DNA from 3 places in the Stenotrophomonas sp. YJH_SMC_20 genome. Region 2 is predicted to be linked to each of the others. Evidence: predicted binding sites of a transcription regulator. Region 2 holds the regulator's gene; each other region holds the start of a gene.

Region 1 (9,674 bases), on a different contig from region 2:
AAGTGGAAGGTGCGGCCATCCAGACGGACGTCCTGTGCGCGCTGGCTGACCAGATCGGTTTCGATGCGCAGCCGCGCGATGCTGTAGCGGGCGCGGTGGCGGAAGCCGTCCAGATCGAAGTCGCTGCCGATCTCGCGGTTCAGGCGCGCCAGCAGGTTGAGGGTGAATGCAGCAGTGATGCCCTGCACATCGTTGTAGGCGGCTTCGATCAATGCCGGGTCCTTGTGCAGATCGATGCCGACCAGGGCCAGGCCATCGCGGCCCATGGTCTGGCGCATCGCGCGCAGCAGTGCGACGGCATCCTCTTCGACGAAATTTCCCAACGTGGAGCCCGGGAAGAACAACAGGCGCCGCGCAGGCTCGCGTTCCGGTGCCGGGACGGCGACCGCGCGGGTGAAGTCGGCACAGACCGGCAGCATCTCGACGTCCGGCAGCGCCGGGGCCAGATGGTCGATGCTGGACAGCAGCGCGGCGCGCGAGATCTCGATGGGGGTGTAGGCCACGGGGTCCTGCAGTGCCGCCAGCAGCAGCGCGGTCTTGCGGCCACTGCCGCTGCCCAGCTCCACCACATGAACATGAGGACCGACGCTGCGGGCGATGTCCGGCAGCACCCGCGCCAGCAGCGCCAGCTCGGTACGCGTGGGGTAGTACTCGCAGGTCTGCGTGATCTGCTCGAACAGGCGTGAGCCGCGTGCATCGTAGAAATACTTGGATGGCAGCTGGCGCGGTGTGCGCGACAACCCGGCCACCACGTCGGTGAGGATCTGCTGGCGGCCGGGGGTGAGGTCGGTCAACGCCTGCAGCGCGTCGTGCACGGTGCTCATGTGAGGTCCCTGGCCAGGCGCAGTCCGGAGAACTGCCAGCGCGCCGGCGGCATGAAGAAATTGCGATAGCTGGCGCGCACATGGTCCCGTGGCGTGACGCAGCTGCCGCCGCGCAGCACCCATTGGCCGCACATGAACTTGCCGTTGTACTCACCGAGGTTGCCCGCGAAAGGGCGGTAGCCGGGATAGGCACCATACGCGCTGTGAGTCCACTCCCAGACATCACCGAACAGCTGGCGCAGGCCGCTGCCCTGCCCCGCCTGCGGGTGCAGGTGATCGTCATCGGCAAAGTGGCCCCGCACCGCCTGAGACGCGGCGGCGGCCTCCCACTCGAACTCGCTGGGCAGGCGTGCCCCGGCCCAGCGGGCACAGGCATCGGCCTCGAAGTAGCTGAGATGGCAGACCGGCGCGTGCGGATCCAGTTCGCGCCAACCGCCCAGGGTGTATTCGCGCTGCAGGGTGTCATCCCAGTACAGCGGGTGCTGCCAGTCCTCGGCTTCACGCAATGCCCAGCCTTCACTGAGCCACCAGCGCGGTTCGCGGTAGCCGCCGGCATCGATGAAAGCACGGTACTCGGCATTGCTGACGGGACGTTCGGCCAGAGCATGTGCCGGCAGCAGCACGCGGTGCGGCGGCGATTCGTTGTCGTAGGCAAACGCAGCGTGCTGCGGCCAGGATGCAGCGCCGACGGTAACGATGCGCTCGGGTGATTCGATCCAGCCCTGTGCACTGGCAGCGCCAGGGGGGGGGGGCAGGTCCTCGCGGTAGGCCGGCTGCAGCGGATTGCACCAGAACGCGTGCTTGATGTCGGTCAACAACAACTCCTGATGCTGTTGTTCGTGCTGCAGGCCCAGCTGCAGGTTGTGCAGCGCGTGTGGGTCCAGGTCACCTGCCGATAGCCGCGACTGCACCTGTGCATCGACCTGCTGGCGATAGTCATGCACCTGCTGCAGCGAGGGCCGTGAGAGGAGGCCGCGCTGCGGCCGGGCATGGGCGGGGCCGATACTCTTGTAGTAGCTGTTGAACAGGTAGTCCCATGCAGGGTCATGTGCAGGCGCAGCCGGGAAGCCGGCCAGCACGAAGCGTTCGAAGAACCAGGTGGTGTGGGCCAGGTGCCACTTGCTGGGGCTGGCATCGGCCATGCTCTGCAGCATGGCGTCCTCGGCGCTGAGTGGGCCGGCCAGTTGCATGCTGCGCGCACGCACGCGTGCGAACTGGTGGGCGAGATCGTGCTGCGGGGCAGCGACGGCGGCGGGTACGCTGTCCATGCCGACAGCATCGGTGCCGGCGGGTGAGTGCGATGTCATGGTCCGGCGTCACTTCGTTCACATGGATGGGCCTGCCGCATTCAAGAAGCCGCCCCGAACGCCGCTAACGGCAATGCTGCGGCCGCGTCGTCACCGCGCTGGAATTCCTGATTGCCCCTGCATCCGCTCCGCCAGCCTGCGCACTACCTGTTCGTGCTGCCCGCCGTGCTGGTTGCCGTGGTGCTGTGGGCGGCGTTGGGCAACGAAGACGTGGCCAGTCCGGCCCAACGCGTTCTGCCCTGGCTGCTGGCCTGCCTCGGTGCCGGCCTGGCCCTTCTCTACCACCAGGTGCGTGCGCTCTGCCTGCTGTTGGTGGTGGCAGTCATGTTCGCGATGCTGCACCAGGATGTCGGCGGCTACCTGCGCAGCGGCCATGTCAGCGCGCTGACACCGCTGCGCTTCCATGCCATCTCGGCGTGGCTGCCGTTGCTGTTCGCCGGCCTGTCGTTGTGGCCGGAGCGTGGGCGGCGCAGGCACGACCTGCTGTTGCGCTCCGTCGCCAGCAGTACGGCATTGCTGATCTTCCTGCTGCTGGCTGCGCAGCAGCCGCGCGGCATGCATGATCTGCTGTCGAACCGTCATTGGGCGTGGATCCCGGCCGACTGGAACGCGCTGGCGCAGCTGCCGGCGCTGCTGTTCCTGCTGGCCACGGCGGCGCTGGGTTGGCAGGCATGGCGGCATCCGCGGCCGCTGCACACGGCTATGCTGCTGGCGCTGCTGTGCCTGTGGTGGATGCTGCCGAGGGTCTTCCTGCAGCCGGTGCTGCTGCCTGCGCTGGCCAGTGCGGCCCTGCTGCTGATGCTGGGCGCGATGCTGCAGGAGTCGTTCCACATGGCGTTCCGCGACGAACTGACCGGCTTGCCGGGGCGCCGCGCCTTCAATGAGACCCTGCAACGGGCGCGCGGCACCTACAGCATCGCGATGGTGGACGTGGACCACTTCAAATCGTTCAACGACACCCACGGCCACGACACCGGCGACGACGTGCTGCGCCTGGTGGCCTCGCGGCTGGCGCGGGTCGGTGACGGTGGACGTGCGTTCCGCTACGGCGGCGAGGAGTTCGCGGTGGTGTTCCTGGGCCAGCCGGCCGACGCCTGCATGGATGCCGTGGAAGCCTTGCGGCAGAGCATCGAGGACACCCGCATGCAGCTGCGCGACCGCAGCACCCGCAGCCGCGACGATGACGCCGGGCGTCAGCAACGCGGGCGCGGCGGCAGCGGCCCGGTGGTGCAGGTGACGGTGAGCATCGGCCTGGCCGACAGCCTTGTGGACCCGCGCCCGGCAGCGGTGGTCAAGGCCGCCGACCGGGCGCTGTACGCAGCCAAGGACGGCGGCCGCAACCAGATCCGGGCGAACGCCGGACAGCGGGCTGAGGCTCAGACTGCGTCGAGGTAGTACCAGCGACCGTCGATGCGCAGGAAGCGGCTGTGTTCGGTCATCTTCACCGCGCTGCCGCCGCCTACCCGGTAGCGGGCGGTGAACCTCACCTCGGCGCTGTCAGCGCCGGTGACGGTGTGCTCATGGACGGTCAGGCCCAGCCAGTGCGTACGCTGCCCGGGCGCGTCATCCAGCGACAACTCGACCGGACGCGTGTCCGGATGCCAGCTCTGGCGCAGGTAGCCTGCCAGGCCCCGCACGTACGCGCTGTAGCGCGAACGCATGAGGCGTTCGGCGTCGGGGACGGTGTCGCCGGCATGGAAACGGCCACAGCAGGCGGCGTACTCCGCGGGAAGCCCGCAGGGACAGGGATCGGCAGGTTTTCGGCTCATGCGCGCATTGTCGCGCGGGGCGCCGCCAGCATCCATCGGCGAAGGGCGTATGCTGTCGCGCCCCCACCTTGATTCATCGCCGTGCTGGAACTGGTTCCCCCCGAGTTGTGGTGGCTGGTGGTGATCGCCTTCATCGCCGGTCTTGTGGATGCCGCCGTCGGTGGCGGTGGCCTGGTGCAGCTGCCGGGACTGTTCACGGTGCTGCCGCAGCAGACACCGGCGATGCTGTTCGGCACCAACAAGTTCAGTTCGATGTTCGGTACCGGTGCGGCTGCCTGGCGTTACGCGCGCAACGTGCGTTTCCCGTGGAAGCCGGTACTGTTCGCGGCTGGTACCGCCTTCATCTTCTCCTTCGCCGGGGCCACTGCGGTAAGCCTGCTGCCCAAGGACGCGGTGCGCCCGCTGGTGCTGGTCCTGCTGATCGCGATGCTGGCCTACACGCTGTGGAAGAAGGACTTCGGCGCGTTGCACCGGCCACAGGAGATCGGCCGCCGCGAGCTGGTGATCGCACTGGCGATCGGTGCGGCGATCGGCTTCTACGATGGATTCTTCGGGCCGGGTACTGGCAGCTTCCTGATCTTCCTGTTCGTTCGCTTTTTCGGCCTGGACTTCCTGCGTGCGTCGGCGGCGTCGAAGGTGGTGAACCTGGCCACCAACGTGGCGGCGATCTCGTTCTTCGTGCCGACAGGCAACATCCTGTGGCTGTTCGCGCTGCCGATGGCGGCCGCCAACATCATCGGTTCGGTGGCGGGCACGCGCCTGGCGCTGAAGGGCGGCACGCCGTTCATCCGCAAGCTGTTCGTGGGGCTGGTGGTGGTGCTGATCGCGCGGATGGCGTGGGACACGTTCCGCGGTTCGTGAAAGCGGTTGCCGGCCAGCGGCCGGCACTGCCGGGTCGTGAACCCCGCCCATGGGTGTGCCGGCCGCTGGCCGGCATTCCCCATACGATCGGCCGGGTCAGGCCTCGGCTTCTTCCGGTTCGTTGGCCTGCTGGCGGCTGCGCTCGGGCAGCTTCAGGCGCTTGCCTTCTTCGTCGTACTCGATCAGCAACACCCCGGAGTCGTGTCGGCCGCTGATTTCGACGAAGCAGGCGCCGCCGATGAACGGTTCAAGCGTCATCACCGACTTCAGCGGGGTGGCGACCACCATCTGGAAGCCGAAGTTGTCGAAGATGTTCATCGCCAGCGCGGTGAACTCGTTGTCGGCCTTGTCGAAGGCTTCGTCGAGCACGACCGCCGCGTAGCTGGGCAGCTGGCTGTCGGCGCCGCCGAGCTGGTAGCGCAGCGCTGCCGCCAGGCAGGTGGTGGCCAGTTTCTGGCGCTGGCCACCGGACTTGCCCGCGCCACTACGGTAGATCTCCACCTGCTGGCGCGTTTCCGCATCCAGCTCGACGCCGATGAACTCCACGTGCATGCGCACGTCCAGCACCAGCTCGCGCCAGCGCTTGTCCTCGCCCTCCTGCGAGCCCAGTCGGTTGACCAGCTGGCGCAGCACGGTGAACTGCGATTCGGCCAGTTCACGCTGCTCGGTCTGTTGCTGCGACAGCACCTCGCGCAACTGCAGGTGGAACTCGGCGACTTCCGGCAGGCGGCGGTCGCTCAGTTCGATGGTCAGCAGCGTGCCACGGTTGAACGGCACCTGCTCCAGGCTGGCATTCACTTCATCCAGGCGCTGTCCGATCGACTTCCGGGCTTCGGCGCTGTGGCGCTGCAGGGCCAGCAGGTTGTTCTTGCTCTGGTTCTGCAGCAGATCGAAGAAGCGCTCTTCGTGCTGCGGCAGGCCATCGCGTTCCAGGCGTTCGAGGCGGGCGAGGAAGTCCTCGGCCGAGGCCACCGAGACGGTGAAGTCACCCGACTCCTCCGGCCACTGCTGGATGAAGCGGCGGAAGCAGCCGGTCAGCTGGTTCTCGATGCGGTTGAGGTCCTGCTGCGAGGACGACAGCTGCTCGTTCAGCGCGTTGCTGACCTGGCGCATGTGCGCTTCGAGCGTTTCCAGGCTGAGCGGACCCTGCTCCTGCAGGCGCTCGGCAAGCCCGGCCTCCTGCTCCTGGGCCAGGGTCGGCAGCACCAGTGCACGGCTCTGCTGGCGGGCGCGATCGAGACGGTCGCGCTCCTTGACCAGCTGGCCGCGTTCGACGCGAACGTCCTCATAGGTGCGGCGTGCCTGTTCGATATCCGCACGCACGGCGTCGATCTGCTTGGCCAGCCTGGCGAGATCGGCGTTGCCTTCGCGCAGGTCGCGCAGGGTGGCTTCGATATCGCTCAGGCGCTGCTGCGGAGCGGCGATGTCGATCTCGTTCCAGCTGATGCTGACCAGCTCGTGGCAGGCCAGGCGGCGTTCGTTGTCGCGGTCACGTTGCCCGCGCAGGCGCGCGATGTCGGTCTCGCAGCTGGCGATGCGCTTGGCCAGTTCCTGGGCTTCGCGCTCGAAGGCACCGACCTTGTCGTGGTTGTTGAAGCCGAGGATCCAGCGGCGGCGGTCGCCCACTGCACTGCGGTCGTCCTTCTCGAAACGGTCACCTGGATGCTTGACCTGGCCTTCGCGGGTGATGCCGCGGTCGACGTTGCGCAGTTGCTTGGCATCCACGCATTCGTAGTCGAAGCGCTTGCCCAGCTCGCGGCGCAGCCAGCTTTCGAACACATGCTCGCGCAGTTCAAGCTTGTGCAGCAGCGATTTCGCCGAGGGTTCGCGCGCGAACGCATCATCGTTGCGGCGCACGCGGTAGTAGGTGAAGCGCATGCCCAGGTGAGTGCGGTTCACCCACTCGGCAACATCGTTGTAGTGCTTGTCATCGACCAGCAGCGACAGCGCGAAACCGCCCAGCACGCGCTCGATGGCACCCTGCCAGCCCTGCTCTTCGGAGCGGACCTGGATCAGTTCGCCAACGAACGGCAGCGCTGCTTCGGCGATGCCCGTTTCCTCGGCCAGGCGCGCGCGCAGCTTCTGCATCGGCGCAGGGATGTTGGACGGCGTGCGCTGCATCGCTTCGAGTTCCGCACGGACTTCGCCGAAGCGGCGCTCGTCATCGCGCTTGCCACCGAGGCGATCGCTGATCGCATCGTCCAGTGCCGAGGAGGCACGCTGGCGATCCTGCAGCTCGTTCTGCGCGCGCTCGACCAGTTCGGCGAAACCGTGCGCGTCGTCCGGCAGTTCGGCCCCCAGCTGCTGTGCCGCCTGGCGTGCCTGCTCGCGCTTGGCCTGGCGCCGGTCGCGCTCAGCTTCGGCACGGCCCTGCTCGCGTTCCAGTTCCTCGATGCGCTCACCGCCCTGCTGGCGGCGCTGCAGCTCCAGTTCGGCCAGGCGCTCGGTGTGATTGTCCAGTGCAGCACGGCGCTGGGCTTCTTCGCCAAGCAGGCCGCGGTCACGCACGTCCATCTCGCGCAGGCGCGCTTCGATCAGCGCCTGGCGGCGGCTCTCGCGGAAGCTGTCTACGCCAAGTTTCAAGGCTTCGTCGTCACCGCGCCGGCGGTGCATTTCCTTCAGGTCGTTGTAGTAGGCGCGCGCCGGCAGCAGGGTTTCCACCTGGCGGCGGGCGGTGACCACCGCCTGGTGTGCGCCATCAAGCTCGGCGAAATCGCTGACCAGGCGCTCGGCGGCGTCGAAGGTCTTCGGCGTGTCGAGCATGAAGTCGCGCAGGAAGACGTTGAGGTCTCCCAGGTTCTTCGCCGACTGCGTCTTGTGCAGCAGGCGCAGCGCCATCTCGTTGTCGATGCCGAGCAGGTCGCGGAAGCGCTCGGCGTAGCCGGAGAAGGTGTCGAAGTGGTGCAGGTCGGACAGCTTCTGCTTGAGCTTGCGCAGGTCCAGGTCGAAGCCGCCGAGATCCTTGGCGATGTCGAACGGGCGCTCGGCGATCATGTAGTGCTTGCGCACATCGCCGGCCGAGGTGCCGTTGCCGGAGATCCAGAGCAGGCGCACCAGGCTGACCACGCGGCCATCGCCGGCGCGGTATTCCAGCACCAGTGCGGTCCAGGTGGCGCCTTTGCGCAGGTACTGGGTGGCGATTTCGCCGGTGCCGCTGTCCTGCTGGTCAGCCCACGCGCCACGCACGTAGGACACCAGGTTGCGGTCGCGGCCGCTGCGCTCGGCTTCACGCGCAGCGGCGTTGAAGTCGACGATGGCCGGCGGCGTCAGCAGCGCGGACATGGCATCGAGCAGGGTCGACTTGCCCGAGCCGGAGCGGCCGACAAACAGGAAGCCGCGCTCGGCGATCGGCACTTCGGTCAGGCCGTTGAAGGTGCCCCAGTTGTGCACCTGCAGGCGGCGCATGCGGAACTGCTGCAGGCGCGGGTCCGGCAGGCCTTCGTTGAACAGTGCGGGAGTGTGCTTGGAGATAGCCATGCGATGGTCGGGTCTCTCAGGCCTCGGCGGCCGGGGTTTCGCGCAGCTGGCGGTACACCGCCGAAAGCTGGGACACGTCTTCGGCGGAGAACAGCAGCTTCAGCGCCGGCGAGACTTCGTGGCGGTCATCCTGGCCGCTGAGGCGGGTCAGGATGTGGTTGTCCTTCATCTTCTGCACCGCCGAGGCAACGCGGCGGTTGAAGCCGGCGCGGTCGGTGGACAGGTTCTTTTCATAGATGGCCAGCGCTTCGGCCATCTCGGCGTCGGCGACCACCGCGCGGTTGCCGCGTGCATCGGCCTCGGCCAGCTGCTGGCGCAGGTACAGCAGCAGCACCGAGTCGATGAAGGTCAGCGGCGAGGTGCGCAGCAGCACCGGCGCATCAACGTCTTCGGTATCGGCCTGGCGGGTGAACGCGACGCCGCTGTCGCGGTCGAGCACCAGTTCCAGGAACAGGTCCGCCAGCGATGAGCGGATGGCCGCTTCGCTGCGGATCAGCGCCGGCCACAGCTTGGCGTGGCGCAGCTGGTCGATGTTGGGGCCGATCAGCAGCTGGCACAGCGCGCGGCGCGCATCCAGCGGCAGGCGCCCGGTGTCGCCGAGGTAGTACACGTCGTTGCCACGGCGGGGCTGCGCCATGGTCGCCGCCGGCTCGGCCTCGTAGGCGTCTTCCGCCACGTCGGCCTGCGGTGCTTCGATGGGATCTTCATGCCAGCTCATGGCGTCTCTCCTGGGTGAACCAAACCAGCGGGATGCGGGCGCGGCGGATCTGGCCGTCGCCACCGCGCCATTGCGCAAGCTCCTGCTCGCCGGCGACCACGTTGCCGAAACGCGTGCCCAGCGACAGGTAGCCGATGACGCTGCCGAGGCCCTGCGGCGCTTCGCGCTGCGACAGGGCCTGGGCGATGCTGAGCCGCGGCTGTGCATCGAGCAGGTCGTGCAGGTCGCGGCGCAGGGTGCGGAAGTCGATTTCGGACGAAGCGACCAGATCGCCGACGCTTTCCAGACTGATCGCGGCGGCGTCGTTGTACTCGACGTTGCCATCGACCTGGGCACTGCGCGGATCGTGCAGCTTCCATTGCGACCACGAACGCAGGCGGCTGGTGGTCAGCTGCAGGTCGCGGCCGATGCCGCGTTGTGCGGGGAACTCGTCACGCAGCGCCAGCGCTTCGGACTGCGCCTGCTTGAGCAGCTGGTTGAGGCGGCGCTGCTCCAGATAGCCACGGCTCTGTACGAAGCCGCGCAGGCTGCGCGCGAAGTGCTGCAGCACGTCGTGCACCTGACCACCGCGCTCGAGCATGGTGCTGGTGAAGCCGCGCAGGAAGTTGCGCTCGTTGCGGTCCAGGCGCCGGGCAAAGCCACGCGCCAGCACCGCTTCCAGCGCGGCATCGAGCTGGGCGCTCTGCTCGGCGTCATTGAGCAGGCGCCAGAAGGCCTG
Region 2 (9,674 bases):
CAACAGTCTCCGTTTCGTAGATCACCTCGGCAGGCAGATCGTCCCAGGTGGGTTCGCGCCCGGCCGTTGCGGCGGTCTCGAAGGCGGCTTCGAGCGCGGCGTTGTCCGCGGCAGGCGCCGCGGCGACGGTGTCGGTTTCGTAGATCACCTCGGCCGGCAGGTCATCCCAGGTCGGCTCATGTTCCGGTTGCGATATGCTGGCCGGGGCCGGGGCGACGCTGTCCGGCGTTGGAAGCACGACGGCCGGAGCGATCGCTTCGCCCAGCAGTTCGTCCAGATAGTCGTCCAGTACGCCGGTGCTGTTCATGCGGCCTGCTCCAGGGCGCGGGCATCCTCACCGAGGATCCAGTTCAGTGCGCGGCGATAGGCGGCCAGGCCGCGGCCCGGGTACTCCTCACCAACGCTGGGCAGGGTCAGGCCTGCGGCATTGCTGATGCGGGTGTCGATCGGAATGGCGTCTTCCCACACGCGGGTGCCATGGCGATCCTGCATGGTGCGCAGCGACTCGTTGCCGGCGCGGGTGCGGCGGTCGAACAGGGTCGGCAGGATCGAGATCGGCAGCGAGCGGCGGCGCGAGCGCTCGACCATCTCGCCGGTGCGGACCATGCCGTCCAGGCCATGCAGGGCCAGCGGCTCGGCCTGGGTGGGGATGATCAGGCGGTCGGCAGCGGCCAGCGCGTTGATCATCAACAGGCCAAGGGTGGGGGCACAGTCCAGCAGGATGTAGTCGTGCTGGCCCTGGTGGCGCGCCAGTGCGTTCTGCAGGGCCAGGCCGAGGCCGGGCTGGTTGGCGCTGCGGCGCTCCAGCGTGGCCAGCGCCGACTGCGCGCAGACATAGTCCAGGCCTTGGATGCTGCTGGCATGGCACAGGCTGGAAAGATCGGCCGGCGGAGCGCCGAACAGTTCCAGCACGCCGGCCGGCGGCGGATCGACCGGTACGCCGAAGGCGCGGCTGAGCGAGGCGTGCGGATCGAGATCGATCAGCAGCACGCGATGGCCCAGCGCGGCCAGGCCGCGGCCGAGGGCGAGGGTGGTGGTGGTCTTGCCGACTCCGCCCTTCTGGTTGGCGATTGCCCAGATGCGCATCGGTTTACTCCTTCATTGCCGGGGGAACGGCGGCGCCGACGCGGCTGCCAGCCCGCACCGGCGGCAACTTCACCGGTGCGATGGGGGAGGTGGGGGCGCTGGCCGGAGTTGCGGCGGCTTGTTCGGTGGTGCTGTTGTCGACGGCGCCGGTGGCCGCATTGAGGCGCTGGCCGAGCGGATCCACCGAATGTGAGGTGTCGGCCAGGATGATGACCATCACCCGGCGGTTGCGGTTGCGCCCCTGCGCGCTGTCGTTCTCTTCGCGCGGACGAAACTGGCCATAGCCGACCATCGCCAGCCGCGACGGCTGCACGCCCTGGTCGGCGAACAGGTGCACCACGCTGGCCGCGCGGCCGGCCGACAGTTCCCAGTTCGAAGGGAAGGTGGCGGTGGCGATCGGCACGTTGTCGGTGTGGCCTTCCACGCGCACGCTGTTGGGCACGTCACGCAGCACCTCGGCCAGGCTGGCCAGCGTCTGCCGTGCATGCACGTCCAGCGCGGCCGAGCCGGTGGGGAACAGGATGTCGCTGTTGATCTCCACTTCAATCCACAACTCGGTGCGGCGCACGCTGATCATGCCGCGGTCGATCAGCGGCGCCAATGCAGCGGTGAGGCGGTCGGCGATGCTGTTGAGCTGGCGCTCGGCACGGGCGATCTGTTCCTGGTTGTGCACGGAGACCGGCATGCGCATCTGCGAGGCCATCGACGGCAGCAGGGTCGGGTCGTGCGACGGCGCCGGCGCGGAGGGTCCGATCTTGGTGCCGGACTTGATCACCGAAGGGCTGTCCCAGCCGCCACCCTGCACCTGCTTGTTCCCCACCTGCACCGGGTTGATGGTGCGCGGTGCGCCACCGAAGGCATCGGTGAGCGCGTCGGCCATGATCCGGTACTTGCCCTCGTTGACCGAGGAGATCGCGTACATGACCACGAAGAAGGCGAGCAGCAGCGTCATCAGGTCGGCATAGGGGATCGCCCATGCTTCATGGTTGGCGTGCTCTTCGTGGTGCTTGCGGCGGGCCATGTCAGTGCAGGAAGCCGGAAAGGTTGGTTTCGATGTTGCGCGGGTTCTCGCCCTGGGCGATCGAGATCAGCCCTTCAATGACCATTTCGCGGTCGCGGGTGTTGTGCGAGATCACACTCTTGAGCTTGGCAGCCACCGGCAGGAACAGCAGGTTGGCCGAGGCGATGCCGTAGATGGTGGCGGTGAACGCGGCGGCGATGCCGTGGCCGAGCTTGCTCGGGTCGGCCAGGTTCTTCATCACCGCGATCAGGCCGAGCACGGCGCCGATGATGCCGAGGGTCGGGGCGTAGATGCCCATCGCTTCGAAGACCTTGGCGCCGGCCTGGTCCTGGTGTTCCTGGCTGCCCAGTTCGATTTCCAGCATGTGCCGCATCGATTCGGGCTCGACGCCGTCCACCAGAAGCTGCAGGCCCTTGCGCAGGAACGGGTCCTGCTGCGCTTCCACCTGCGATTCCAGGCCCAGCAGGCCCTGGCGGCGGGCGATGTTGCTCCACTCGACGATCTGCTGGATCAGTTCACGGCGATCGCTGTGTGGCGGGCGTACGACCCAGCGCACGATCTTGAACGCATGCTTGAACACCGCCGGCGAGGTATGCAGCAGGATCGCGGCGACGGTGCCGACGATGACGATCACGAACGCCGCAGGCGACCACAACGACGCCAGGCCGGCGCCCTTGAGGATGCTGCCGCCGACCAGCGAGGCCAGGGCGAGAAAGAGTCCAATGAGGCTGAGTCTATCCATGGTTCCGGTATCGGCGTGTATGAATGGGACTTGAGACACCGGTAGATCGCGTACAGACGGTAGTCACAGTTTTTCGGGTTGCCGGGCATGGCCCTGGCGGGGTTCAACGCAGCCCGTCCACGTCCAGGATCAGGGCCATGCGACCATCGCCGATCAAGGTTGCACCGGCATAACCGCGCAGGCCGCGCAGGGCCTTCGGCAGTGGCTTGATGACCACTTCCTCACGCCCGCGCACCTGGTCCACGACCAGCCCGAAGCGGGCTTCGCCGGCCTGCAGCACCACGATGGTCAGCAGGGTTGACGCGGCCGGTGTCACATCCAGCCACTGGCGCAGGTCGACCAGCGGCAGGGTGTGCGAGCGGCGATCAAGCACGGCGCGGCCATCGAACCAGCCCAGCGAGGTGCGCGGCGCGTGCAGCACTTCCATCACGCGTGCCAGGGGTAGCGCGTAGACGTCCTCGCCGGCCTGCACCAGCAGGGTCGGCAGGATCGCCAGGGTGAGCGGCACGCGGATCAGGAAGCGGCTGCCACGACCCAGTTCCGACTGGATCTGGATCTGGCCGCTCAGTTCGCGGATGCGCGACTGCACCACGTCCATGCCGACGCCACGGCCGGAGATATCGGTGACCTGCTGCTTGGTCGAGAAGCCCGGCAGGAACACCAGGTGCAGGCACTCCTCGCTGCTCAGGCGGGCGGCGGCTTCCGGATCGATCAGGCCCTTCTCGCGCGCCTTGGCGCGCAGCTTCTCCGGGTCGATGCCGGCGCCATCGTCCTGCACCTCGATGCTGACGTAGTCGCCTTCCTGCTGCGCCGACAGGCGTACATGGCCCATCCGCGGCTTGCCTTGTGCTTCGCGCAGGTCGGGCATTTCCACGCCATGGTCGATGGCGTTGCGGACCAGGTGCACCAGCGGGTCGGCCAGGGCCTCGACCAGGTTGCGGTCGAGCTCGGTCTCGGCACCGATCAGCTCCAGGTCCACTTCCTTCTTCAGCGAGCGGGCAACGTCGCGGGCGACCTTGGGGAACCGCGAGAACACCTTGCCCACCGGCTGCATGCGGGTGCGCATCACCGCCGATTGCAGGCGCGCGGTGGCGATATCCAGCGTCGACACGGCGCGGTCCAGCTCTTCATCGCGCAGGCGTGCACGCAGGGTCTTGAGCCGATTGCGCGACAGCACCAGTTCGCCGATCAGGTTGACGATCGCGTCCAGGCGTTTGGTATCAACGCGCACCGTGTGTTCGGCCTCGGCCAGCGGCTTGGCCGCCGGCTTGGCCACGGGTGCCGGTGCAGCGACCGGGCGCGGCGCGGGCGCCGGCGCCGGTGCCAGGACTGCAGCAGGCTTGGCACCCGGTGCGGCGCCACCGTGCAACTGGTCGAGCAGGGCTTCGAACTCGTCCTCGCTGATCAGGCCGTCGTCGGCTTTTTTTGCCGGCGCGATCGCAGTCGGAGCATTGCCACCGTGCAGCTGGTCGAGCAGCGCCTCGAATTCGTCGTCGGTGATCAGGTCGCTGCCCCCCGCGGCGGGTGCTGCGGCGGCGGCGGGCGCAGCCACGGCACCCCCGTGCACGTCGAACTGGGCGATCAGGTCCGGCGGCGCATAGCCCGGCTCGGTGCCGGACGACACGGCGTCCAGCATCGACTGCAGGTAATCCAGTGATTGCTGGGCCGCGTCGAAGTGGTGGGCCTGCAGCACGGCCTGGCCGGCGCGCGCCGCGCCCAGCGCCTCCTCAGCGGCGTGGCACAGCTCGACCATGGCAGTGACGCCGAGGAAGCCGGCGCCGCCCTTGAGCGTGTGGTAGCCGCGGAACACCGCATTGAGCTGGTCGCTGTCCTGCGGTGCCTGCTCCAGCGACACCAGCTGTTCGCCGAGGCGGTCCAGGATCTCCTGCGCCTCGATGATGAAATCGGCAGTGATGTCGTCGGATACCGCGCTCATGCTTACAGCCCCAGATCCGACAACAGGTCGTCGGCGTCGTTCTGCGAGACCGCGTGGCGGTCCAGTCCCTTCAGTGCCGGCCCGGCCAGTGCCGGGTCGGTGCGATGCTGTTCCGGCGGCAGGCCGAGTGCGCCGAAGCCCTCGTGCACGCGGCGGACGATGCCGACCACGCGACGGATGATCTGCCCGGTCAGGTCCTGGTAGCTCTGGGTCAGGGCGATCTCGGTCAGGTTGTGGCGGATGCGCTCGAGCTGCGCGTCCTGGCCTGGCTGCAGGCCTTCGGCACGCAGCTGTTCGGTCAGGCTGCGGCATTCCTCGGCCAGGTCCAAGGTGCGGTGGGTGGCCTGTTCGGTCATCGCCACCACGTGGTCCAGGCGCGCGCAGGCGTCATCCAGCTCACCGGCCTCGCTGGGCACGGTCGGCAGTTCACCCAGCGCCTGTCCCAGCTCGCGGGCCAGCCGCGACAGGCCGCTCATCATCGGCTGCGTGCGCAGCGCGACCAGTCCGTCGATGCGTTGCCGCCAGGCAGCTTCGTCACCGGACTCCAGTGCGTCCAGGGCTTCCTGCAGGCGCAGGGCCAGGGCGTTCTTGTCGACCGTGGTATCCATCAGGCGCTGGCCGCCAGGCGTTCGAAGATCTTGCCGAGCTTTTCTTCCAGCGTCTGCGCGGTGAAGGGCTTGATGATGTAGCCGTTCACGCCGTTCTGGGCGGCTTCGATGATCTGTTCGCGCTTGGCTTCGGCAGTGACCATCAGCACTGGCAGGGTCTTCAGCTTGGCATCGGCGCGGATCGCCTTGAGCAGCTCGATGCCGGTCATCACCGGCATGTTCCAGTCGGTGACGACGAAATCGAACGACTGGCTCTGCAGCAGCGACAGCGCGGCATGCCCGTCCTCGGCTTCGGCGGTATTGGTGAAGCCAAGATCGCCCAGCAGGTTCTTGACGATGCGACGCATGGTCGAGAAGTCGTCGACGATCAGGATGCGCATGTTCTTGTTCAAAGCAGAGTTCCTTTGTTGTTCATTCCGGGTGGCCGGGGGCAGCCGCCTCGGGCATGTTCACTCTTCCAGGCCGGCGTCGGCCGCCTCGAAAATCTTCAATCGTCCACGCAGGCGCAGCACGGCCTGGCCGTGTATCTGGCAGACCCGCGACTCGCTCACGCCGAGCACCGCGCCGATCTCCTTCAGGTTCAGTTCCTGCTCGTAATAGAGCGAGAGCACCAGCTGTTCGCGCTCGGGCAGGTGGCCGATGGCCTTGCCCAGCTCGCGGCCGAACTCGCCGCGCTCCAGCACCTGCTGCGGCGTCGGGCCGCCCTGGGCGACGGTATCCAGCTCGCCCTGGTCCTCGATGCGTGACTCCAGGCTCAGCACCTGGCCACGCGCGGCGTCTTCCATCAGCCGCAGGTATTCGGGCAGCGGCATCTCCATCGCGGCGGCCACTTCGGTGGCGCTGGCGGCACGGCCGGTGCTCTGTTCCAGGCGGCGGATGGTGGCAGCGGCGTCGCGTGCGCGGCGATGCACCGAGCGCGGCACCCAGTCGCCACGGCGGATCTCGTCGATCATCGAACCGCGGATGCGGATCGAGGCGTAGGTCTCGAACGAGGCGCCCTGGTCGGCGTCGTAGCTGCGCGACGCTTCGATCAGCCCCATCATGCCGGCCTGGATCAGGTCGTCCACCTCCACGCTCGCCGGCAGGCGTGCGGCCAGGTGGTGGGCGATGCGCCGCACCAGGTCCGAGTGCTGGGAGATGACCTCGTTGGCCGCCGAGCGCTGGACCTCCCGGTACTGGGCTGCGCCTTTCATGCGGCCACCCCGCGCTGCTTGAGAATGCGCTCGAGGAAGAACTCGACGCCGCCACGCGGTTCGGTCGGCGCCTGCCAGCGTGCGGTGCGGCGCGCGATCTCGGTGATCGCCAGCGCGGCCGGGCTGGACGGGTAGGCCTTCACCACCGGTTGCTGGCGCTGCACCGACAGGCGCAGCCAGTCGTCCTGCGGCACGCAGCCCAGGTAGTTCAGCGAGACATCGGCGAGGAACTTCTCGCACACGCGGGTCAGCTTTTCGTACAGCACGCGGCCCTCGTTGGGGTCGCGCACCATGTTGGCCACCACCTGGATGCGGTCCACGCCGCGCTCGCGCGACAGCACCTTGATCAGTGCGTAGGCGTCGGTGATCGAGGCCGGTTCGTCACAGACCACCACCACGGTGTCCTGCGCGGCCTGGCAGAAGGTCAGCACGCCATCGGTGATGCCGGCGGCGGTGTCCACCACCATGATGTCCAGCTCGCGTTCCAGTTCGGAGAACACGTTGACCAGGCCGACGTGCTCGGCCGGGGCCAGCTCGGCCATGTGGCGGCGACCGGACGCGGCCGGGACCACCAGCACGCCGTTCGGGCCTTCGACGATGACGTCGTCCAGCGAGCAGCGGCCGGCCACCAGGTCGGCCAGCGTAAAGGTGGGGTTCAAGCCCAGGATCACGTCGATGTTGGCCAGGCCCAGGTCGGCGTCCAGCAGCAGCGTGCGCTTGCCCATGCCCGCCAGCGCCACAGCCAGGTTGGCCGAGACGTTGGTCTTGCCCACGCCGCCCTTGCCGCCGGTCACCGCGATGGTGCGCACAGGGCCGAGCGGCTCGCTGCGGGTGGCCGACAGCGGGAAGGTCTTGGTCAGCTTGGCGTACTCACGCGACGGCATGGTTCAACTCCGGGTTGCAGGGCATATCGGCCGCTCGGCGCAAATCTTCAAGGCGAAGTACGAGATTGGCTGCACTGGCCCTATGCAGGTCCTCCGGGACGTCCTGGCCATCGGTCACCCAGGTGATCGGCAGGGCGTGGTCCACCGCCACCGACAGGGCGTTGCCGAAGCGGCCGGTCTCGTCCAGCTTGCTCAGCACCAGACCCTGCAGGTTGGCGGCGCCGAAGCGGCGGACCACCTCGTCCATGTCGCCGAAGCTGGTATTGGCCGGCAGCACCAGCAGGGTGCGCACCTGGCGGGCGGCACGCAGCCACTGCAGCTGGGCGGCCAGCGCGCGGTCGCGCGGGCCCAGCCCGGCGGTGTCGATCAGCACCAGCTTGTAGTCCTTCAGGCGTTCCAGCAGCTGGTCCAGGTCGGTGCCGCTGTTGGCCTCGTGCACCGCGATGCCGAGCTGGCGGCCGTAGCCGTAGAGCTGCTCGCGGGCGCCGATGCGGGCGGTATCGGTGGTGACCAGGGCGACGTCACGCGGCGCGTGCTTCTCGGCGAATCGCGAGGCCAGCTTGGCGATGGTGGTGGTCTTGCCGGCGCCGGTCGGGCCGACCAGGGCGATCACGCCGCCTTCTTCCAGCGGGTCGACCGGGGCGATCGGAAGCTTGCGCGAGATCAGCCCCAGCATCAGGCCGCGGCCACGATGGGCTTCGGTCTCCAGCGGGATCTGCATGGCCACGTCGCGGGCCAGGCCGGCATCGAAGCCATATTCGTCCATCAGGTCCAACGCGGTGGCGCGCACCGGGCAGCCGCGCAGGCGCTCGTCGGTGAAGCGGTTCATCTCGCGCTCGATCACCTGGCGCATGCCGGCCACTTCCTGGCGCAACTGGCGGATCTCGGCGTCGTCCTGGGCGACCACCGTCAGCACCGGAGCCGGAGCCAGGGTGGGGGCCGGCGCGGTTTCGACAATGGCATCGGCCAACGCCGGTTCGCTGGCGGCGCTGGCCGGCTGCGCGTCGGCGACGGCAGCGGTCGGCAGCGGCGGCGGCTGCACGGCCGGCGCCACGCTTTCGTGATGCGCCTCGTGCGGCGGATCGATCTGGAAGCGGGCGCGGTTGGCCGGCACGGCGGCGGCCGGTGCAACGATGGCCTCGGCGAACGGCGCGAAGATCTGTTCCGGCAGCGCCGGTTCGTTGACGGCGGCACGCGCGAGGGTGGCCGCAAAGCCGGTGCTGCCGCGGGTCGGCACGATCTCGTCGGCGCTGTCCAGGGTGCGGCCGGTGGCGCCGACCGCGGCGCGGGCGAGGGCGGCCACCGCCGAGGTGGTGGCGGCGACCGGCTCCGGTGCCGGGGTGGCGCTGCGACGGCGGGTGACGGCGGCGATCACCGCATCGGCGGCGTTGCGCGGCTTGGGCGCCGGCGGCGGCGCCACCTCGCGGCGCGAGGCTTCCAGCGCACGCTGCACGGCGCTTTCATCGTAGTTGGCGGCGGCGACGATCTCGATGCCTTCCTCGATCCGGCGGTTGGACAGGATCACGGCATCAGGACCATGTTCCTTGCGCACCAGGTTCATGGCCGAACGCATGTCGGCGGCGACGAATCGTTTGATTTTCATGCTGTGGTCACGAGGCGAAGACGGCGGAGTGGCGGCCGGGGAACTCGGGTGGTCGGTGGTCTGCACGGTGCGGGTTCCCCTTGGTATCTGTCTGTTGCGTTGGTTCGAAGGTGGTGTCTGTTTTCTGGCGCGTCGGCGGGCGGCGTCAGCTGATCGTTCCGACCAGCTTCAGGCGCTTGTCCTCCGGCACCTCGCTGTAGGCCAGGACCGACAGCGACGGAACGCTGTGGCGGACCAGGCGTGCCAGCGCGGCTCGCACCGGGCCAGGTACCAGCACGACCGCGGGCTCGTTGCGGGCTTCCTGCTTGCTGACACATTCGGCCAGGCTCTGGTGCAGTCGCTCAGCGAGTCCGGGTTCCAGCGCGGCGCCGTTGCCCTGCGTGGACTCCTGCAAGACACGTTCCAATTGCGGGTTGAGGGTGAACACCGGCAGCTCCGCCGACATTCCGGCGATCTCCTGCACGATGAAGCGGCCCAAGGCGGTGCGCACGGCGGCGGTCAGCACGGCCGGGTCCTGGCTGCTGGGCGCATGTTCGACCAGTGCCTCGGCGATCTTGCGCAGCTGGCGGATCGGAATGCGCTCGACCAGCAGGTTCTGCAG
Region 3 (9,674 bases), on a different contig from region 2:
CGCGGGCCTGCGTGGCTCCAGCGGCACAGGCCAGCAGGGCCAGCGGCAGCAGGCGGGCAAGGCGGAACAGGGCGCGATGCGGCATGGGATGTTTCCTTGGCGGGCAATGAAGAGGCAGGCCCGAAGGCCCGCCCTTGATGCTACGCCGTCGCTGCGCCAGCCGCATTGCCGTTCCGGTCTGCCCGGCATGCGGCCGTCGGCTCAGAACTTCGCGCGCAGGTTGAACAGCACGCGGCGCGGTTCGCCCCAATAGCCGGAGTTGAAGAAGCCGACGTTTCGGTAGTAGACCTTGTCAAACAGGTTGGTGACCGTCACGCCCACGCTCAGGTTGTCGTTGATGCGGTAGCGGCCCATCAGATCGAACAGCACGTAGCCGCCCTGGCTCATCCGACCGGTGGCCGTGACCGGCGCACCGCTGGCGGTGAAGCGGCCGGTGGGAATGGGCTGCATCTGGTAGATCTCGCTCTGCACGCTGACACCGCCGCCCAGCGTCCACTGGCCATGGGTCCAGGTGGTATTGAAGCGGGCCAGGTGCATCGGGCTGGTGCTGGCGAAGCGGCTGCCATCGGGGTTGCTGCTGTAGCTGTAGGTGTAGCCGCCGGTCATGCTCCAGTGGTCGTTGATCGAACCGGAGACTTCGAACTCACCGCCCTGGGTGGTAATGCCACGGCTGGCGATGTACGGCGAACTGCCATCGGGCAGCTTGATCTCGCCACCGTTCGGGTCCAGCTCGGCCACGTTGTCCTGCTTCATGTAGAAGCCGTTCAACGCCGCGTACAGGCGGCCGCCGAAGAAGTCGGCCTTCAGGCCGTACTCGTAGTTGCCACCGGTGGTGGGGGCCAGCAGCTGGTTGTTGATGTCGCGCCGCGCGGTGGCCTGGAACACGTCCGAATAGCTGGCAAAGGCGGTGATGGTGCTGCTCAGATCATACAGCACGCCCACGTATGGGGTCAGCTCATGGGCGGTGGTGCGCGCGCTGCGGCTGGTGAACACGCCGTCGGTGTTGTAGTTGTCGGTGGTGGTGCGGTAATCGGAATAGCGCGCGCCGGCGATGATCTTCAGCGGATCGATCGGGTTCAGGCGCACGGCGGCGTAGTAGCCGGTCTCGGTGGTGTTCACCGTGCTGGACGGAATGCCGTAGTTGTACGTGGTCGGCTTGCCGATGTTGCCGTCCCAGCTGAAGATGCTGGGGAAGGCGGCCACGTTGTACGGGCGCGAGGTGATGCCGGCGCGGATGGTGTCCAGGTCACGGTCGTAGTGGTTGATGCCCACCACCAGCTCGTGCGAACGGTCGAACAGCTGGAACGGACCGGACGCGTACAGGTCGAAGGCATCCTCGCGGGTTTCCGACACCGAATAGGTATCGGCAATGCGCAGGCCCAGACCGGTGACCGGGTCGGCCCAGTTGCCGGTGTTGGAGCCGGCCAGCAGCAGCGAATCGGTATCGGTGGCGCGGTGGTTGTACGCCAGGCGGCCACTCCAGCCGGCGCCGAACTGCTGTTCCAGGGTGGCGAAGTAGTTGGTGCTTTCGCGGTTCCACTCGTTCCAGCGCGCTGCGGCGCTGTAGGAACGCGGCATGTGCGCGCGGCTGCCATCGCGGAAGTACAGCGGCGAGGCGCTCCAGGCGCCGCCATCGGAACCGGTCTTCAGGTAATCGATGCCAGCACGCAGGCGGGTGCTGTCGGTCAGGTCGGCTTCGATCACCCCGTACAGGCTGGGCGACTTGTCATGCTGGAAACGTACCCAGCTTTCCTTGTCGGTGTAGGCGCCGACGAAACGCCCGCGTACGCGGCCACTCTTGCTGAGCGGGCCGGACACATCCACTTCGGCACGCTTGTAATCCCACGAACCGGCGCTGAGGCTGGTGCTGGCCTGGAAGGTTTCGGTCGGGCGCTTGCGCACCATGTTCACCGTGGCCGACGGGTTACCCGAGCCGGTGACCAGGCCGCTGGCACCGCGCACCACTTCAATGCGCTCGTAGATGGAGGTGTCGCTGAGGATCGAGTTGCCGCCGGCACCGGTGGTGTAGTTGGTGGGAATGCCATCGAACATGAAGTTGTTGATGGCAAAGCCGCGCGCATTGAACAGCGTGCGGTTGCTGTCATACGACTGGATGGTCACGCCGGGCGTCTGCTGCAGCACCTCGGAGATCGTGATGAGGTTGAAATCCTCGATGCGCTGGCGGGTGAACACGGTCAGCGACTGCGGGGTCTCGCGCAGGGTCAGCGGCAGCTTGGTGGCGGTGTTGGTGCCATAGACCTGGTAGCCCTCGGTGCGCTGGGTCACCATCACCCGGTCCAGTTCGGTGGTGGTCGGCGCACTGTCCTGGGCAAATACCGGCGCGGCGGCGCAGGCGAGCGACAAGGCGAGGGCGTTCCGGCGCAGGGCGCCAGAGTGCGTGTGCTTCATGCAATGACCTTTCTAGTTCAGGAATGGGAAGACGGGCGTGGCGCCGGCTTGGCCGGGCTGCGGAAACTGAGCCAGAGCACCATGGCCCCGGCGCCTGCGGCGAGCACGCCACACCAGCCCACGAAGCCCTGGGCAACGCCCCAAGCCGCGATGCTCGGTGCCAGGCTGGCCGCCAGCGCGGCCGCGCCCAGCAGGCGCAGCAGGCGGCGGCGCGGCGCGGCGGGGGCATGACCGGTGACGTCGCGATGGTGGCGTTCCATCGCCAACGCCAGACATACGAAGCCGACGGTCGCCAGCAGCAGGGCGAGCGCGCTCATGCGCTGGCCTCGGCAGCCGGGGCGGCGCGTGGCTTGCGTTGCGCCGGCACGAAACGATGCACCTTGCGCGCTGCCCACAACAGGCTGGCGCCGATCAGCAGCAGGCCGATGTCGATGCCGGCCCGGGCGCCATCACCGTTGGCCAGCGCAGTGACCGCGCCCCCCTGCCAGGCCGCCAGGTTGTACAGCGGCAGGCCCAGCGCCAACACGCCGGCCAATGCCAGTTGTTCCACCCAGCCGCGACGGGCCGGACGGAATAGCGCGTGCAGCAGGCAGGCCGCCCACGCGTAGAAGAACACCTTCACTTCGGCATCGCTGCGGTTGGCCAGCTCCACCGGCCGCAGGCGGTTGCCCCACAGGAATGCCAGCATGGCGACCGGCAGGCCGCTGACGAAGCCGATGTTCAGGCGTTCCACGATGCGGAAACCCAGATGCGGACGCGCGGGGTCGGGCAACTGGGTGCGGCGCTTCACCGTCCACAACACCAGCCCGGTGGCGACCATCAGCGTGCCGGCCACGCCGGACAGGAAGAACAGCCAGCGCATCGTGGTGGGCGCGAAACGTGCCGCGTGGAGTCCGATCATGCCGTCGCGGGTGACCACGGCGGCCGAGCGCGGCGGGGCAGCATCGAGCAGTTCGCCGCGCGCGTCGAAGGTGAGGGTGTCGTTGGCCCCGGCAATCTGGTCGGCCTGCTGGCGGCGCACGGCAATGCGCATCGACGCATCGCCTGGCTGGTCGATCTGCAGCGACGCGGCATGGCCACCGCCCCACTGCAATTCCGCACGGCGCAGGACCTGGGCCAGTGCGGGCGGCGCAGCGGCTACGCCACTGGGTTCGACCTTTTCCGCGCGCGGGAACAGGTCGGCGAAGAACGCATCGCGTCCACCGGGGTAGTTCGCGTCCACCGCCCACGGCATGTACAGCGTCATCAGGGTGATCAGGCCGGTGTAGGTGATCATCAGGTGGAACGGCAGCGACAGCACCGCCAGCGCGTTGTGGCCGTCCAGCCAGGTGCGTTGGCCCTTGCCGCGGCGGAAGGTGAAGAAGTCGGTGAAGATCTTCTTGTGGGTGATGACCCCGCTGATGATCGCCACCAGCATCAGCATGGAACAGGCACTGATGAACCAGCGCGCCCACAACACCGGTACGTAGTGCAGATCGGAATGCAGGCGATAGAAGAAGTTGCCACCGCGTGTCTCGCGCACCTGCACCGGGGTGCCGTTGGCATCCAAGGTGGCTTGGTTGGGATTGCGCTGGCCACGCCGGCGTTCCTTTTCGCCCTTCGCCTGCCAACTGACGGTGGTGGCACTGCTGCGCGAATCGGGCAGTTCGATGCTCCAGCGCTGCGCGTCCGGTGCAGTGCGGGCCAGGAACTGCTGGGCCTGGGTGACGGCGGTCGTGGCCTCGGCGGGCAGGCCGATTTCTGGCTGCATCCAGCGGGTCAGTTCTTCCTTCCAGTACGATGCGGTACCGGCAATGAAAATCAGGAACAGCACCCAGCCGACCACCAGGCCCGACCAGGTGTGCAGCACCGATTGCGATTGGCGGATGCCGCCCAGGTTGTCGGCGCTGCTCATGCGTAGTTCCCGCGCAGCAGCCAGGCGATCAGTGCAGCGAGGGCGCCCGCGGCCAGCAGGCCCACAGCGGCACGCAGGGTGCTGCGCGCGGCGTAGGCCCAGATGGCGGCCAGTGCGTAGACCACGAACGCGGCCATGGTCGCCACCAGGGTGGCATCGGCCTTGGCGCCCGGCAGCAGACGCGCCAGTGCGGCGGCCCAGCAGGCAGCCACGGCGTAACCGCCCAGCAGCGCCAGCAGACCGCGCGCCCACAGCAGGCCATGACCGTTACCGCGCGCCACGCGCTTGGCCGGCGCAGCGCCGGCAGCAGAAGGAGAGGTAGGAGCGGCCATCGCCGATGTCAATGAGAACCGTGTGCAATTGCAATTGAATGCTATTTGACACCGGTGACCCTGTCGAGTCCCCCATTCGGGGGGGGGCGCCGTTTACAGCTTGCGCACCACGGTAGCGTGCGCCGGCAGTGGCTGTCCGTGGGTGTCCAGCGGTTGCATGTAGGGCACGGTTGAGCCGTTGTCACGCTGGACCAGGGAAGAGTGGGCTTCGCCAGCGCCGAAGCGATGGCGTTCGCCCCACTGGCGCAGCGCGACCAGCAGCGGGAACAGCTCCTGGCCGGCGGCGGTGAGCACGTATTGCTGGTAGGCCGAGCCATCGGAGGCCGGTTGCAGTTGCAGGATGCCGGCCTCGACCAGCCTGCGCAGGCGATCGCTGAGGATGTTGCGCGCCGCGCCGAGGCTGCGCTGGAAGTCGCCGAAGCGGGTGATGCCATCGAAAGCATCGCGGATCACCAGCAACGCCCAGCGGTCACCGAGCAGGTCGGCGCTGCGGGCGACGGGGCAGGGGCTGTTGGCGTGCATGCTGGGGCCTCCGAATGTGGTTGCAGTTTAAAACCAATGGCGATAGCCTGCATCAAGTTTCAAATTGCAACTACATCATGAGCGCATTGATGTCCCGCCCATTGCTGACCCTGCTCGCGGTCGCGGCCGGCGCCAGCGTGGCCAACGTCTATTACGCGCAACCGCTGCTGGACCAGCTCGCGCGCGCCTTCGCGCTGGACCGGGCGGTGGCGGGTGCGGTGGTGTCTGCCACCCAGGCCGGCAGCGTGCTGGCGCTGCTGGGCCTGCTGCCGCTGGCCGATCGTGGTGACCGTCGACGCCTGCTGCGGTTGCAGTTGGTGGCACTGGTGCTGGCGTTGCTGTGGCTTGCCGCGGCACGCACGGCAGTCTGGTTGTTGTCGGGCATGCTGCTGGCCGGTTTGCTGGGCACGGCGCTGACCCAAGGACTGATCGCCTACACAGCCACGCTGGCACCGCCCGAGCAGCGCGGTCGCATGGTTGGCGTGGTGCAGGGTGGGGTGTTCATCGGGCTGCTGCTGGCGCGTGTGCTGTCCGGCACGGTGGCGGCCATTGCCGGCTGGCAAGCGGTCTATCTGCTTTCGGCAGCGCTGATGGCGGCCTTGGCCGTACTGCTGTGGCGGCGCCTGCCGGCCGTGCCGATACCCGCAGTGCCGCCGCGCTGGCGCGACCTGATCGGCTCGATGCTGGGCATGCTGCGCCGCGATCGAACGCTGCGCGAGCGCGGGCCGCTGGCATTGCTGCTGTTTGCCGGCCTCAATGTGTTCTGGGCGGCGGCACCCTTGCCGCTGTCGGCACCGCCGCTGCACTGGTCGACCGCAGCCATCGGTGCGCTCGGCCTGGCCGGGGTGGCAGGTGCATTGATGGCGTCGCGGGTCGGGCACTGGATGGACCGCGGTTTCGCGCATCGGGTCAGCCTCGGCGCGCTGTTGTTGATGCTGGTCGCGTGGTGGCCGCTGCTGGGCCTGCCGCGTTCGCTGTCCTTGCTTTTGCTGGGTGTGGTCGTGCTCGACCTCGGCGGCCAGGCACTCCATGTCTCGAACCAGGCATTGTTGCTGCGTGCACCGGCAGAACAGCATGGGCGCCTGGTGGCGTTGTACATGTTGTTCTATGCAGTTGGCAGTGGGGCGGGTGCGGCTGCGGGGCCTTGGGTGCAGGCCCGGCATGGCTGGCCAGCAGTGTGCCTGTTGGGCGCCGGCATCGCGCTGCTGGCGCTGCTGTGGTGGGCAGCATGGCGGGTGGTGGCGTTCAACGCATCGGCTGGCGCGCGAACCGGTAGAGTCGACTGTCGGTAGAGTCGACTGTCAGTCGACTGCTCTTCGCCCCGCGTGCGAAAAATCCCGCGCTGCGCGCGATAGTCGACCAGCGGTCGACTCTACCTGTCCTGTCGTCATCGCTGCAGTGCACGCCGCCCCGGGGCTTCCTGCAGGTCCGCGCTGGCCACCACCACGCGGTTGCGGCCGCTGCGCTTGGCCTCGTACATCGCCGCGTCGGCACGTGCCATCAACCGTTCGTAGTCCGGATGACCATCGTGACCGGCCACGCCGATGCTGGCGGTCAGCTCCAGCACCTGGCCATTGGCTAGTGCTACCGGTGATTGTGCGATCTGCCGGCGCAGGCTCTCGGCGATCACCGAGGCCTGTGACTCGCTGGCGGCCACCAGCACCACCACGAATTCTTCGCCGCCATAGCGGAACAGGTAGTCACTGCCGCGCGTGAGCTGGCCGAGCAGGCCGGCCACATGCTGCAACGCGCGGTCGCCGGCGTCGTGGCCATGGCCGTCATTGATCGCCTTGAAGTGATCCAGGTCGAGCAGCAGCAGCGAGAACGGTGTGCGGTTGCGCGTGGCCAGCTCGATTTCCCGGCGCAGCACGGTGGGCAGGAAGCGGCGGTTGAGCAGGTTGGTCAATGCGTCGCTGCCGGCATCGAGTTCACCGATACGCTCGAACAGCAGCGTCATCAGGGTGCGGATGCTGGCCAGGTCTTCACGGATGGCCGGCAGCACCGCCAGCCGCTGCGCCGGGACATCGTTGCTTGCCTGTTGCAGGTTCCCGTCGATGCGGGCCATCAGCTGGCCGACCTGCTGGGTTTCGCTGCTCTCGCCGAAGCTGGGGATGCCCTTGTGGGTGAACCACAGGCCGAATTCGGAGGTGGCCAGGCTGGCACTGTCGCTACCCTGCACGTGGCCGGCCAACGCGTAGAGCAGGGCGTTTTCCCAGTCCAGCAGCAGTGCACGCTGGCGCTCGCGTTCGGTGCTGACATTCTGCACCAGCGAAAACAGCCGGTAGGCCGCATCGGCACGGGTGGATCGTTCGCGCGCATGGGTGTAGGCCAGGGTCATGCCTTCCATGGCGATGTCCATGATCGCGCTGAGGCAGTCGATGGCGGCGAACGCGGTGGCACTGTCGGGTGCGTCGTCGCGCAGGCGCACGAACAGCTCGTGCTTGAGCACGCGCGCGCCGCGGGTGACCAGGTCGACCGGAATGCCGACCCGGGCATGCACATCGCCGATCACCCGTTGCGAGGCCACGGCACTGGCGATCCTGTCGCGATCAGTGGTCAGCAGTTGCACCAGCCAGCGCTGCATGGCCGGCTGCAGGCGCTGCTTGACCTGGTCGTGGGACAGGAAGCGGCGTGCACGCCCGTCCTGCAGCAGCACTTCGTAAAAGCGCTGTGCCAGCACGGCTGGGGCATCGGTGGCAGCGGCCTTGAGCAGCGCGGTGGCGGCAGGGCCAGCCTGTTGCAGGCAGTGCTGCCAGGCTTCGGCCAGCGGCTGGCTGGCATCGTCCAGTTGCGGTGTTTCCACGTCGATCTCTGACTGCGTACGACAAACCACGGGTATCGGCCGTGGCGGCGTGCGGTTGATGGCGGGTTAGCCGGCCAGTTTACGCGCGGTGCAGCGTTGCACGGTGCGCAAAGCACATCCGTGCCCCTGCGGCAATGAGTGAACGCATTTGAGAATCACTCGCATTGATGGGAGAATGTACGCACGGATCGGGCCGCAGGCGACTGCAGCGACGCTCCGCCTCCCCCTTGTCGTTGCCTCAAGCCCTTTGCCAGAGGCCCCGTTGCCCTGCCAGAAGGTCCAGATCATGTCTCCTGCCGTTGTCCTTTCGCCGCGCCCGCTGGCGCTTGCCGTTGCCGCCCTGCTGGCGGGCAGCGCCCTGACCGCCCAGGCCGGAACCGACGCCACCGATATCGACACGGTGCATGTCACCGCCTCGCAGATTGCCCGCCAGGCGTTGGGTACCTCGACCATCACCGCCGAGGACATCGCCAAGCGCCCGCCGGCCAACGACATCGCCGAACTGCTGCGCACCATGCCGGGCGTCAACCTCACCGGCAACAGCGCCTCGGGCCAGTACGGCAACAACCGCCAGATCGACCTGCGTGGCATGGGCCCGGAGAACACCCTGATCCTGGTCGACGGCAAGCGCGTCGGTGCGCGTGATGCCGTGCGCATGGGCCGCAGCGGTGAGCGCAATACCCGCGGTGACACCAACTGGGTGCCAGCGGAAATGATCGAGCGCATCGAAGTACTGCGCGGCCCGGCGGCGGCGCGCTATGGCTCCGGTGCGTCCGGCGGCGTGGTCAACATCATCACCAAGCGCCCGACCGGCGACCTGACCGGTGCGGTCGACCTGTATGGCCTGGTGCCCGAGCACAGTGCCGAAGGTGGCAGCGAGCGTGTCGGCCTGCAGCTGAGTGGGCCGATGACCGACACCCTGTCGTTCCGCCTGTACGGCAACCTCAACAAGACCGACGCCGACTCACTGGACCTCAACCGCCAGTACGCCACCAACCCGAACGCAGTGCCGCCAGCTGGCCGCGAGGGCGTCAAGAACCGCGACGTCAACGCGCTGCTGCGCTGGGACGTGACCGCCAACCAGGTGGTGGAGTTCGAAGCCGGCACCAGCCGCCAGGGCAACATCTACGCTGGCGATCGCGCGGTCAGCACCACCGGTACCTCGACCGGTGTCGACCTGGCGGCACTGGCCGAAGGCCAAGCGGAAACCAACCGCATGTACCGCAACACCGGCGCGATCACCCATCGCGGTCGCTGGGGCGACGTGACCTCGCGGGTGACCGCCGCGGTGGAAGCGGTGAACAACTCGCGCATCAACGAAGGCCTGGCCGGTGGCCCGGAAGGCAGCTTCAACGGCACCGACTGGTCGACCTCGCGCCTGCGCAACTACCAGCTGGATGGCGAAGTGAGCTTCCCGACCGCGCTGGGCGGCGCAGAGAACATCTGGACGCTCGGCTTTGAATACCTGGACAGCCGCCTGACCGATCCGTATTCGATGAGCCAGTCCAGCAGCAGCGGCGGCGGTATTCCAGGGTTGTCGGCCGACCGTGCGCGGGGCAAGGCCGACGCGCAGACCACGGCGGCGTTCGTGGAAGACAACATCTACCTGGGCGAGCGCTGGATCGTTACCCCGGGCCTGCGCTTCGACCACCACAGCCAGTTCGGCAACAACACCAGCCCCAGCCTCAATGCGCAGTTCCGCATCAACAGCGAC

The links. Region 2 encodes FliA, which starts transcription of late flagellar genes. Its sites were predicted from a motif close to TAAAGTTTNNCNNNCNNNGGCCGATAA; they were not measured.
Region 1: AC5P6A_RS20830 (GGDEF domain-containing protein) is a predicted target of FliA. The motif match lies at 2,173-2,199, and genes of this name have one in related genera.
Region 3: AC5P6A_RS00930 (GGDEF domain-containing protein) is a predicted target of FliA. The motif match lies at 7,993-8,019, and genes of this name have one in related genera.

What each region holds. Positions count from the first base shown of each region.
Region 1 covers NZ_JCAFRG010000018.1:7,314-16,987, reverse strand. The annotation lists gene egtD (L-histidine N(alpha)-methyltransferase) at 1-824, opposite strand, end outside; gene egtB (ergothioneine biosynthesis protein EgtB) at 821-2,092, opposite strand; gene AC5P6A_RS20830 (GGDEF domain-containing protein) at 2,243-3,526, shown strand; gene AC5P6A_RS20825 (YchJ family protein) at 3,508-3,900, opposite strand; gene AC5P6A_RS20820 (sulfite exporter TauE/SafE family protein) at 3,982-4,761, shown strand; gene AC5P6A_RS20815 (ATP-binding protein) at 4,858-8,238, opposite strand; gene AC5P6A_RS20810 (DUF4194 domain-containing protein) at 8,255-8,956, opposite strand; gene AC5P6A_RS20805 (DUF3375 domain-containing protein) at 8,943-9,674, opposite strand, start outside.
Region 2 covers NZ_JCAFRG010000002.1:5,673-15,346, forward strand. The annotation lists gene AC5P6A_RS03365 (chemotaxis protein CheW) at 1-307, opposite strand, end outside; gene AC5P6A_RS03370 (ParA family protein) at 304-1,086, opposite strand; gene motD (flagellar motor protein MotD) at 1,091-2,107, opposite strand; gene AC5P6A_RS03380 (flagellar motor protein) at 2,109-2,849, opposite strand; gene AC5P6A_RS03385 (chemotaxis protein CheA) at 2,953-4,785, opposite strand; gene AC5P6A_RS03390 (protein phosphatase CheZ) at 4,788-5,393, opposite strand; gene cheY (chemotaxis response regulator CheY) at 5,393-5,785, opposite strand; gene AC5P6A_RS03400 (RNA polymerase sigma factor FliA) at 5,843-6,586, opposite strand; gene AC5P6A_RS03405 (MinD/ParA family ATP-binding protein) at 6,583-7,470, opposite strand; gene flhF (flagellar biosynthesis GTPase FlhF) at 7,457-9,073, opposite strand; gene flhA (flagellar biosynthesis protein FlhA) at 9,219-9,674, opposite strand, start outside.
Region 3 covers NZ_JCAFRG010000001.1:207,983-217,656, reverse strand. The annotation lists gene AC5P6A_RS00965 (metallophosphoesterase) at 1-85, opposite strand, end outside; gene AC5P6A_RS00960 (TonB-dependent siderophore receptor) at 202-2,409, opposite strand; gene AC5P6A_RS00955 (DUF3325 domain-containing protein) at 2,427-2,726, opposite strand; gene AC5P6A_RS00950 (PepSY-associated TM helix domain-containing protein) at 2,723-4,303, opposite strand; gene AC5P6A_RS00945 (iron transporter) at 4,300-4,635, opposite strand; gene AC5P6A_RS00940 (winged helix-turn-helix transcriptional regulator) at 4,729-5,157, opposite strand; gene AC5P6A_RS00935 (MFS transporter) at 5,247-6,449, shown strand; gene AC5P6A_RS00930 (GGDEF domain-containing protein) at 6,545-7,960, opposite strand; gene AC5P6A_RS00925 (TonB-dependent siderophore receptor) at 8,247-9,674, shown strand, end outside.